Variovorax sp. PBL-E5: one gene and its partner. The protein of the gene in region 2 binds, or shares a complex with, the protein of the main gene of each other region. Links are inferred from orthologs where the notes say so. Each region holds a gene or a part of one and is shown on either strand. Other genes may lie near its edges.

The links. Proteins that work in one complex are often made in the same cells at the same time.
Region 1: the proteins of pmbA (region 2) and tldD are in contact, whole or in part, in a solved structure (PDB 5NJ9), measured with the Escherichia coli proteins. The link is inferred for Variovorax sp. PBL-E5 from one-to-one orthologs.

What each region holds. Positions count from the first base shown.
Region 1 is NZ_LR594671.1:924,060-927,926, reverse strand. Bases 902-3,867 are described here. They hold tldD (metalloprotease TldD), read right to left. Parts: upstream 3,132-3,867; coding sequence 1,671-3,131; downstream 902-1,670. Other genes in these bases: rodA (rod shape-determining protein RodA), read right to left, coding at 3,176-3,867; WDLP6_RS04540 (3-deoxy-7-phosphoheptulonate synthase), read right to left, coding at 902-1,472. In the rest of the region: WDLP6_RS04545 (cupin domain-containing protein), read left to right, coding at 1-230; more of WDLP6_RS04540, read right to left, coding at 348-901. UniProt on the Escherichia coli protein: Metalloprotease involved in CcdA degradation. Suppresses the inhibitory activity of the carbon storage regulator (CsrA).
Region 2 is NZ_LR594671.1:3,380,461-3,386,719, forward strand. What follows is about bases 1,602-4,568. They hold pmbA (metalloprotease PmbA), read right to left. Parts: upstream 3,787-4,568; coding sequence 2,416-3,786; downstream 1,602-2,415. Other genes in these bases: WDLP6_RS16405 (GatB/YqeY domain-containing protein), read left to right, coding at 1,602-1,961; WDLP6_RS16410 (NUDIX domain-containing protein), read left to right, coding at 1,964-2,419; yjgA (ribosome biogenesis factor YjgA), read left to right, coding at 3,845-4,501. In the rest of the region: WDLP6_RS16395 (NAD(P)/FAD-dependent oxidoreductase), read left to right, coding at 1-966; rpsU (30S ribosomal protein S21), read left to right, coding at 1,200-1,412; more of WDLP6_RS16405, read left to right, coding at 1,512-1,601; mog (molybdopterin adenylyltransferase), read left to right, coding at 4,646-5,233; WDLP6_RS16430 (ABC transporter substrate-binding protein), read right to left, coding at 5,211-6,047; WDLP6_RS16435 (amino acid ABC transporter ATP-binding protein), read right to left, coding at 6,184-6,259.

The DNA of each region.
Region 1 (3,867 bases), 2.5 Mb from region 2 along the record:
TGCGGCTCGGCCCGGTCGACGTTCATGGCACACGGCCTCAGCACACCGTACCGGCCGGCCAATGGCAAGCGGCCCGGCCCATCGCGACGAAGCCCTCTGACGACTACACGCTGGTCGGTTGCACCGTGGGGCCAGGCTTCGACTTCACCGACTTTTCATTCATGCGCCCGGACAGCGACGAAGCGGCCTTGCTGCGCCATCACTGGCCGGACTTGGCCGCGCTGATCTGACTGAAATTCAAGCGCCGCGAGTCGGCCGCCGCCGGGCCGCCCCAAGGCGGCCGAGCCACCCCCTCGGGGGTGGCGAATTACAAGCAGCGAAGCGAAGTGAAGTGAAAAGCCGGGGGCTCACAGCGACCCGCGCCGCTGCTTGACGGCCTGCGACAGCGCTTCCAGCACCTGCACCGAATCGTCCCAGCCCAGGCAGGCGTCGGTGATGCTCTTGCCGTATTCGAGGCTGTCGACCCGGTCCTTGCCCGGCGTGAACTTCTGCGCGCCGGCATGCAGATGGCTCTCGACCATCAAGCCGAACACGCTCCGGCTGCCACCCGCGACCTGGGCCGCAATGTCCTTCGCGACGTCGACCTGCTTCTGATGCTGCTTGCTGCTGTTGGCATGGCTGCAATCGACCATCAGCGTGGCGGGCAGCTTGGCGGCCTCGAGATCCTTGCAGGCCGCCGCTACGCTCTGCGCGTCGTAGTTGGGCGCCTTGCCGCCGCGCAGGATCACATGGCAGTCCTTGTTGCCGTTGGTCTGCACGATCGCGACCTGGCCGTTCTTGTGGACGGAAAGAAAATGATGGCCGCGCGCCGCGGCCTGGATCGCGTCGGTCGCGATACGGATGTTGCCGTCGGTGCCGTTCTTGAAGCCGATCGGCGCCGACAGCCCCGAGGCCAGCTCGCGGTGCACCTGGCTCTCGGTCGTGCGCGCACCGATCGCGCCCCAGGCGATCAGGTCGCCGATGTATTGGGGCGAGATCACGTCGAGGAACTCGCTGCCGGCCGGCAGCCCCAGGCGATTGATGTCGATCAGCAACTGGCGCGCGATCCGCAGGCCCTCGTCGATCCGGAAGGTCTGGTCGAGGTACGGATCGTTGATGAGCCCCTTCCAGCCCACGGTGGTGCGCGGCTTCTCGAAGTACACGCGCATCACGATCTCGAGCGTGTCTGCGTACTTCTGGCGTTCCGCCTTCAGGCGCCGGGCGTACTCGAGCGCAGCGGCGGGGTCGTGGATCGAGCATGGCCCCATGATCACCAGCAGCCGGTCATCCTTGCCGGCCATGATGTTGTGGATGGCACGGCGCGTGCCGCTGATCAGGGATTCGATGCCCGTCCCACGGATCGGGAAGAAGCGGATCAGGTGTTCAGGAGGAGGCAGCACGGTGATGTCCTTGATGCGTTCGTCGTCGGTCTGGCTGGTTTTCTCGACGTTCGCGTACCAGGCGTCGCTGGACGGGGCGGCTTTCGTGCTCATGCTGTCGTTCCTTCTTTCGGGGGGTCTTGAAATTCGTTCGGCCAAAGAAAAACCGCCGGGCTTTTGGCACCGGCGGTTCTGAGAGGGGTTCTGCTGTCTGCTTGCTCTACGCACGCGCCTCTCGTCCGCCGGAAACCGGGAACCAAAAGTAGGCAAAGAAATAAGCGCGAAGAGCGGACATGGGTGCGGAGTATAGCCTCAAGCCGTGCCGCCTACGGTCAATCCGTCGATTCGCAGCGTCGGCTGGCCGACACCGACCGGCACGCTCTGGCCTTCCTTGCCGCAGGTGCCGACGCCCGAATCGAGCGCCATGTCGTTGCCGATCATCGTGACGCGGGTCAGCGCATCCGGACCGTTGCCGACCAGGGTCGCGCCCTTGACCGGATATTGGATCTTCCCGTTCTCGACCCAGTAGGCTTCGCTGGCCGAGAACACGAACTTGCCGCTCGTGATGTCGACCTGGCCGCCGCCGAAATTGGTGGCATAGAGGCCCTTCTTGATGCTGGCCACGATTTCCGCCGGCACCCGGTCGCCGCCCAGCATGTAGGTGTTGGTCATGCGCGGCATTGGCACGTGCGCATAGCTCTCGCGCCGGCCGTTGCCGGTCGGCTTGGACTTCATCAGCCGTGCATTGAGCGAGTCCTGGATGTAGCCCTTCAGGATGCCGTCCTCGATCAGCACGTTGCGTTGCGTCGCGTTGCCTTCGTCGTCGACGTTGAGTGAACCGCGGCGATCGGCGATCGTGCCGTCGTCCAATACCGTCACGCCCTTGGCCGCGACGCGTTGCCCGATGCGGCCCGAGAACGCACTCGAACCCTTGCGGTTGAAGTCGCCTTCCAGGCCATGGCCGATGGCCTCGTGCAGCAGGATGCCGGGCCAGCCCGGGCCGAGCACCACCGTCATCTCGCCGGCCGGCGCGGGCCGCGAATCGAGGTTGGTCAATGCCGACTTGACCGCCTGATCCACATACTCCGCGATGTGCGCGTCGTCGAAATAGGCCAGGCCGAAGCGGCCGCCGCCGCCGCCCGAACCCATTTCGCGGCGGCCGTTCTGCTCGGCGATCACCGTGACCGAGAGCCGCACAAGGGGCCGCACGTCGGCGGCCAGCGTGCCGTCGGCGCGCGCGACCAGCACCACGTCGTATTCGCTCGCGAGGCCGGCCATCACCTGCGCCACGCGCGGATCGCGCGAGCGGGCCAGCTTTTCGACCTTTCCGAGCAGCTCGACCTTGGCCGTGCTGTCGAGCGTGGAGATCGGATCGATGCCGTCGTAGAGCGAACGGCTGCTCGCTATCCTGCGCGCCGGCGTCTTCACGCGGGCCGTACGGCCCGCGGACGAAATGGCACGGACCGTGCGCGCCGCATCGAGCAGCGAGGCTTCGGAGATGTCGTCCGAATAGGCGAACGCCGTCTTCTCGCCGCTCACTGCGCGCACGCCCACGCCCTGGTCGATGCTGAAGCTGCCGGTCTTGACGATGCCCTCCTCCAGGCTCCAGCCCTCGCTGCGGGTGTACTGGAAGTAGAGGTCGGCATCGTCGACCTTGTGCGCCGTGATTTCGGCGAGTGCGCGCGACAGATGCGACTCGTCGAGACCGAAGGGCGTGAGCAGGAGTTGTTGCGCCGTGGCGAGGCGCTCGATGGTGGGTTCGCGACTGATCATGAAACCATTCTAGGGCGGCACCCCTGGCTGCGCCGGCCGCAGGGTCAGGTCTGAATGAGGCGCTTGGCGCGAGAGATGGACATGAGGATGCCCAGCCCCAGGCCCAGGGTCACCATCGCCGTACCGCCATAACTGATGAAAGGCAACGGCACACCCACCACCGGCAGGATGCCGCTCACCATCCCCATGTTCACGAAGGCATAGGTGAAGAAGATCATCGTCACCGCGCCGGCCAGCAGACGAGAGAACAGGGTCGGCGCATCCGATGCGATCGCCAGTCCGCGCAGGATCAGCAGGATAAAGGCGGCGATCAGCGCCAGGTTGCCCACCAGGCCGAACTCCTCTGCATAGGCCGCGAAGATGAAATCGGTGGTGCGTTCGGGGATGAATTCGAGGTGCGTCTGCGTGCCCTGCATGAAGCCCTTGCCGCCGACGCCGCCGGAGCCGATCGCGATCATCCCCTGGATGATGTGGAAGCCCTTGCCCAGCGGATCCTTGCTCGGGTCGAGCAGCGTGCAGACGCGCTGCTTCTGGTAGTCGTGCAGCACCTTCCAGTCGACGCCGTCGGCGCACAGCTGCGACTCGAAACCCACGATCAGCGAGATCGCGACCAGGCCGATCACCACCGGCGGCACGATCAGCTTCCACGACAGGCCGGCAAAGAAGATCACCGACATGCCGGCTGCGAGCACCAGCAGCGCCGTGCCGAGGTCGGGCTGCTTCATGATCAGGCCGA
Region 2 (6,259 bases):
CGCTACACGCCGCAGCAGTTCATCGCGCTGGTCGAGCGCCACGGCATCGCCTTTCACGAGAAGCACAAGGGCCAGCTGTTCTGCGACGGCCCTTCGCAGCAGATCATCGACATGCTGCTGGCCGAGTGCGCCAGCGGCAGCGTCGCGCACTGGCAGCCCTGCGGCGTGCGCGACATCGCCTTCTCGGACGAAGGCGGCTACCGGATCGACACCGATCGCGGCGAAGTCCGTACGCCCAAGCTGGTGATCGCCACCGGCGGGCTGTCGATCCCGCAGATCGGCGCCAGCGACTTCGGCTACCGCATCGCGGCGCAATTCGGGCTGCGCGTGGTCACGCCGCGCCCGGCCCTCGTGCCGCTGACCTTCGGCGGCGAAGGCTGGGCGCCCTACGCAGGACTGGCCGGCCTCGCGCTGCCGGTGCAGATCGAGACCGGCAGCCGGAAGGAGCGCATGGCCTTCGTCGAAGACCTGCTCTTCACCCATCGCGGCCTGTCGGGCCCCGCGGTGTTGCAGATCTCGAGCTACTGGCGGCCGGGCATGCCGCTCACGATCGACTTCGCGCCCGGCGTGGAGGTCGCGTCCGCGCTGGCCGAGGCCAAGCGCCTGTCGCGCAAGCGCATTGCCAACGAGCTCGCCGCGCTGGTGCCGTCGCGGCTCGCCGATGCCTGGGTCGGCCAGGACAGCGCGCTGCAACGGCCCATCAACGAAGCCGCCGACCGCGCCCTCCACGCGCTGGCCGAGCGCATCGCGCGCTGGCAGATCACGCCCAGCGGCACCGAGGGCTACCGCAAGGCCGAAGTCACCGCCGGCGGCATCGACACCCGCGAGCTCTCGTCGCAGACCATGGAATCGAAACAGCCCGGCCTCTGCTTCATCGGCGAGGTGGTCGACGTCACCGGCTGGCTCGGCGGCTACAACTTCCAGTGGGCCTGGGCCAGCGCGCATGCCTGCGCCACGGCCCTCTGAGCGCACCTTGCCCCCCTCTCTTTTCCAGAGATACTGCGGATCCGGCTTTGCCGGTCCGCCGGTATCGCCCCCTCGAAGGGGGTGGGCGGCTATGCGTAGCGAGCAAGCCTGGGGGTGGTATATAATTTTTGGCTAACTTTGGCCTCCCCTCAACGGCCACACATGCTTTCAGTTGAGGAACCCGGCCCGGGGCCCGATCTTCCCCAGGCCAAATTCAACCCAACGATTTTTAAATGACCACCATCCGCGTTAAAGAAAACGAGCCTTTCGACGTCGCACTGCGCCGCTTCAAGCGCACCATCGAAAAGCTCGGCCTGCTGACCGACCTGCGCGCCCGCGAGTTCTACGAAAAGCCGACCGCCGAGCGCAAGCGCAAGAAGGCCGCAGCCGTCAAGCGCCATTACAAGCGCGTGCGCAGCATGCAGCTTCCCAAGAAGCTGTACTGAGCATCCGCTGCGCTGGCCCGAGGCCAGCGCCCGGTTCGCAAGCCGCGCCAGGGACACCTGTCGCGGCTTTTCTCTTTTGTCGACCGAAGGAAATCCACCATGAGCCTCAAGGACCAGATCACCGAAGACATGAAGACCGCGATGCGCGCCAAGGACGCCGAGCGCCTGGGCACCATCCGCCTGCTGCTCGCGGCCCTCAAGCAGAAGGAAGTCGACGAGCGCATCGTGCTCGACGACGCGATGGTGGTGGCCATCGTCGACAAGCTGGTCAAGCAGCGCAAGGATTCGGTCGCCGCATTCACCCAGGGCGGCCGCATCGACCTGGCCGACAAGGAAGCCGCCGAGATCAAGGTGCTGGAGGTCTACCTGCCCCAGCGCATGAGCGCCGACGAGATCGCGACCGAGGTCAAGGCGATCGTGGCCGAGCTCGGCGCCAAGGGCCCGGGCGACATGGGCAAGGTGATGGGCGCGGTCAAGACGCGCCTGGCCGGCAAGGCCGACATGGGCCTGGTCAGCAGCGCCGTGAAGGCTGCTCTTTCGGGCGCCTGACCATGACGACACGCATCGTCCACAAGGCCTGTGCCTGCCTGGTGGACGGGCGCGGCCGGCTGCTGGTGTTCCATCACCCGGACGACGGGAACATCCAGTTGCCCAAGGGCACGGTCGAGCCCGGCGAGGCGCCCGAGGACGCCGTGCGGCGCGAACTGCTGGAGGAATCCGGCATCCGCCACACCGGCCCGTTGCAATCCCTCGGCACGCTCGACCGCGACTGCGAAGCCGGCGTGGAGGGCAGCAAGCGCCGGCATCCGCAGCTCTGGCACCTGTACCTGATGCGCGCCGAAGGCCCGCTGCCCGAACGCTTCGACCACATCGCCACGGGCAGCCCCGACGAAGAGGGCCTGGTCTTCAGTTTCAGCTGGCTGGCGCCGGATGCGCCGCTCGACGGCTTCGCGACGCCCTACGCGAATGCGATCGCCAAAGTCCGTGCAGCACTGTCCGCGACTTAGCTACCGGCAATCTTCATGCGGTTGATGAGCAGCGACCCGGTGGTCTTGGCACCGTAGTTGTACGCATCGGCCCCGACCGCCTCGATGCCGAGCAGCATGTCCTTGAGGTTGCCGGCGATCGTGATCTCCTGCACCGGGAACGCGATGCGCCCCTTCTCGACCCAGAAGCCGCTCGCGCCGCGCGAATAGTCGCCCGTCACGTAGTTGACGCCCTGCCCCATCAGCTCGATCACGAACAGGCCGGTGCCCAGCTTGGCAAGCATCGCATCCAGGTCGTCGCCTGCCTTCGTCAATCGCGAGGTCAGCGTGAGGTTGTGCGAGCCGCCCGCATTGCCGGTGGTCTTCATGCCCAGCTTGCGTGCCGAATAGGTGCTGAGGAAATAGCCCTCGAGCCGCCCCGCATCGACCACCTTGCGCCGCCGGGTGATCACGCCTTCGTCGTCGAAGGGCGAGCTGCCCTTGCCGCGCAGGATGTGCGGGTCCTCGGCCACATCCAGGTGCTTGGGCAGCACCTGCTTGCCCAGCGAATCGAGCAGGAAGCTGCTCTTGCGGTAGAGCGCACCGCCGCTGACGGCCTGCACCAGCCCGCCGAGCAGGCCCGCGGCCAGCGGCGATTCGAACAACACCGGGCACTGCGTCGTCTTGATCTTGCGGGACTTGAGCCGGCTCAGCGCGCGCTCGGCCGCATAGCGGCCCACCGCCTGCGGGCTTGCAAGCTCGTCGGCCGATCGCATCGAGCTGTACCAGGCGTCGCGCTGCATGCCGTCGCCACGGCCGGCGATCGGTGCCACCGAGATCGAATGGCGCGAGCTCGCGTAGCCGCCGCGAAAGCCGTGCGTATGGGCGCTGAAGAAGTGGCTCTGCTGCGCCGAGACGCCCGCCCCTTCGCTGTTGGTGATGCGCTTGTCGGTTGAGAGCGCCGCGGCCTCGCATTCGAGCGCCAGCGCAGCCGCCTGCTCGCTCGTCACGTCCCAGGGATGGAACAGATCGAGATCGGGCTGCTCGCGTGCGATGTCGTCCGCGTCGGGCAGGCCGCTGACCGGGTCTTCGGCCGTGAAGCGCGCGATGTCGTAGGCCGCCTGGACGGTCTGCGCGACCGCCGCGTCGGAAAAGTCCGAGGTGCTGGCATTGCCGCGCCGCTTGCCCACATAGACCGTGATGCCCAGCGACTTGTCGCGGTTGCGCTCGACATTCTCGAGTTCACCCTTGCGCACCGAGACGCTCAGGCCGCAGCCCTCGGACGCCTCGGCGCCGGCGTCGGTGGCGCCCAGCCTTTTGGCGTGCGCCAGGGCCGAATCGACCAGGTTTTCGAAGAAGGAGCGGCTGTAGGCGAAGCCGGAGTCGGCGCGCGAGGAAGATGTGCTCATGTGTTGGCTATGATACTTGCGCCCCCCGTCCCCGACGGGGAGTCAACGATTTCCCCACATGTCCCGCAAACCCAAAAAAGGCTATTTCGTCCGCGGCCAGTTCGTGGCGGAAGGCAGTGAGCTCGATCTGGAGCTCAAGCGCGAGCTCAAGGGCACCGATGCCGCCAGCAAGACCGATCTCAAGCGCGAGAGCACGGAGCTGCAGGCGCTGGGCGAAGCCCTGCTCGGGCTGCGCGCAGGTCTCTTCGACAAGCTCGACCTCGGCGAGAAGCTGCGCGACGCCATCGAAGAGGCCCGGCGCATCACCAATTTCGAAGGCAAACGCCGCCAGATGCAGTTCGTCGGCAAGCTGATGCGCGGGCTCGACGCGGCCACGCTCGATGCGGTGCGCGCTGCGCTCGACGAGCAGAACCGCGGCCCGGCCCAGGAAACCGCCGCGCTGCACGATGCCGAGCGCTGGCGCGACCGCATCATCGCCGACGACGACGCGCTCGGCGGCTGGATCGAAACCCATCCCGACACCGACGCCCAGCAGCTGCGCGCGCTGGTGCGCCAGGCGCGCAAGGACATCAAGGCCGGCCCGCCCGGCGAGGCGCCGCGGCAGGCCAAGGCCTACCGCGAGGTGTTCCGGATCGTGCGCGCGCAGCTGAGCGTGCACGGCACGGATGACCATGCCGCCGAGGCCGCCGAGCAGTCACGCGAGGAGGACGCATGATCAAGCTCACCCCCAGGCTTGCCCACTTCGTGTGGCCGCCAACCCCCGCTGGGGGCAACACCAGCAGCCTGGCGAAGCCAGTTCCGCGGTGTTCCTGGTCTTGGCCGCGCCAGTCTTGTCCGCAGCGCACCGGGAGTCTCTGACATGGACCCCGTGCGCATCGGCATCGTCTCGGTCAGCGACCGTGCATCGAGCGGCGTCTACGAGGACAAGGGCCTGCCCGCACTGCAGGAATGGCTGCAACGCGCGCTGCGCAATCCCATCACCTTCGCGGCACGGCTGATACCGGACGACGAGGCCGCCATCAGCGCCGCGCTGATCGAGCTGGTCGACGCCGGCTGCGCGCTGGTGCTGACCACCGGCGGCACCGGGCCGGCACTGCGCGACGTAACGCCCGAGGCCACGCTGGCCGTCGCGCACAAGACGATGCCCGGCTTCGGCGAACAGATGCGCCAGATCAGCCTGCACTTCGTGCCGACCGCGATCCTGTCGCGCCAGGTCGCGGTGATCCGCGACAAGAGCCTGATCATCAACCTGCCCGGCCAGCCGAAATCCATCGCCGAGACGCTCGAAGGCCTGAAGAACGCCGACGGCTCGCAAGCCGTGCCCGGCATCTTCGCCGCCGTGCCCTACTGCATCGACCTGATCGGCGGCCCCTACCTCGAGGCCGACGACGCGGTGTGCAAGGCCTTCCGGCCCAAGTCGGCGATCAGGGCAGCAGCTCGAACTTGAGGTCGGCCAGCGGCATGACCTTCTCTTCGCGCACCATCTTGTATTCGGTGTTCGGGCCGAGCCACTTCGCCCACAGCCGGTCGAGCTCGCCCGACTTCTCGAGCGCGTAGAGCGCCGCATTGACCTTGGCGAGCAGCACCGGCTCGTCCTTCTTCATGCCGATGCCGATCGGCTGCAGCACCATCGGATCCTTGATCATCTTCAGCGGCACGCCGTCGGTCTTCGACTGATTGACCAGCTTGGTGATGGTCATGGTGTTGGCGACCATGCCCACCGACTTGTTCTGCTGCACGGCCATGAAGGCCGAGCCCGTGTCCTGGAAGGTCACCGGCTCCGAGCCGTTCATCTTGATCGACAGCTCCGAGGTCGAGCCCTTGGTCGAGCTCAGCCGCTTGCCCTTGTAGTCGGCCTTGGTGGTGCCCGGGTCGGAGGCCTTCACCGCGAGCATTTCCTTGGCGACGTAGTACGGATCGCTGAACTGGATCTGCTCGCCGCGGCTCTTGGTGTAGGCCAGGTTGGCGATGGTCACGTCGACGCGGCCGAGCTTGACCTCGGGCACGCGCGCTTCCACCGAGAGCGGCGTGACCTTGGCGGTGACGCCGAGCTGCTTGGCCAGCGCGTTGCAGAGGTCGACGTCGTGGCCGACCATCTCGCGCGTCTTCGGATCCGGCGCGGCGAAGGGCGGCACGTCGGCGAAGGTGCCGCATCGCAGCTCCTTGCGCTGGCTGATCTCGTCCCACTGGTCGGCATGGGCCAGTAGGGACAGCACGGAAAGGCTGCAACCGATGGCGGCGAGACGAAAGACGGTCTTCATGGTGATGAACTCCTGGTTGAAGATGAAACGAGAAACGGGAAACACCGCGGATCCGGCTTCGCCGGTCCGCCGGTGTTGCCCCCTGCAAGGGGGTTGGCGAAGCGACACGAAGTGCGCGAAGACTGGGGGTGTGCCATCAATGCGCTCGCAGATCGGACAAGAAGCGCTTGGCACGCGGATGCTGAGGGCTGTTGAAGAAGGTCTCCGGATCC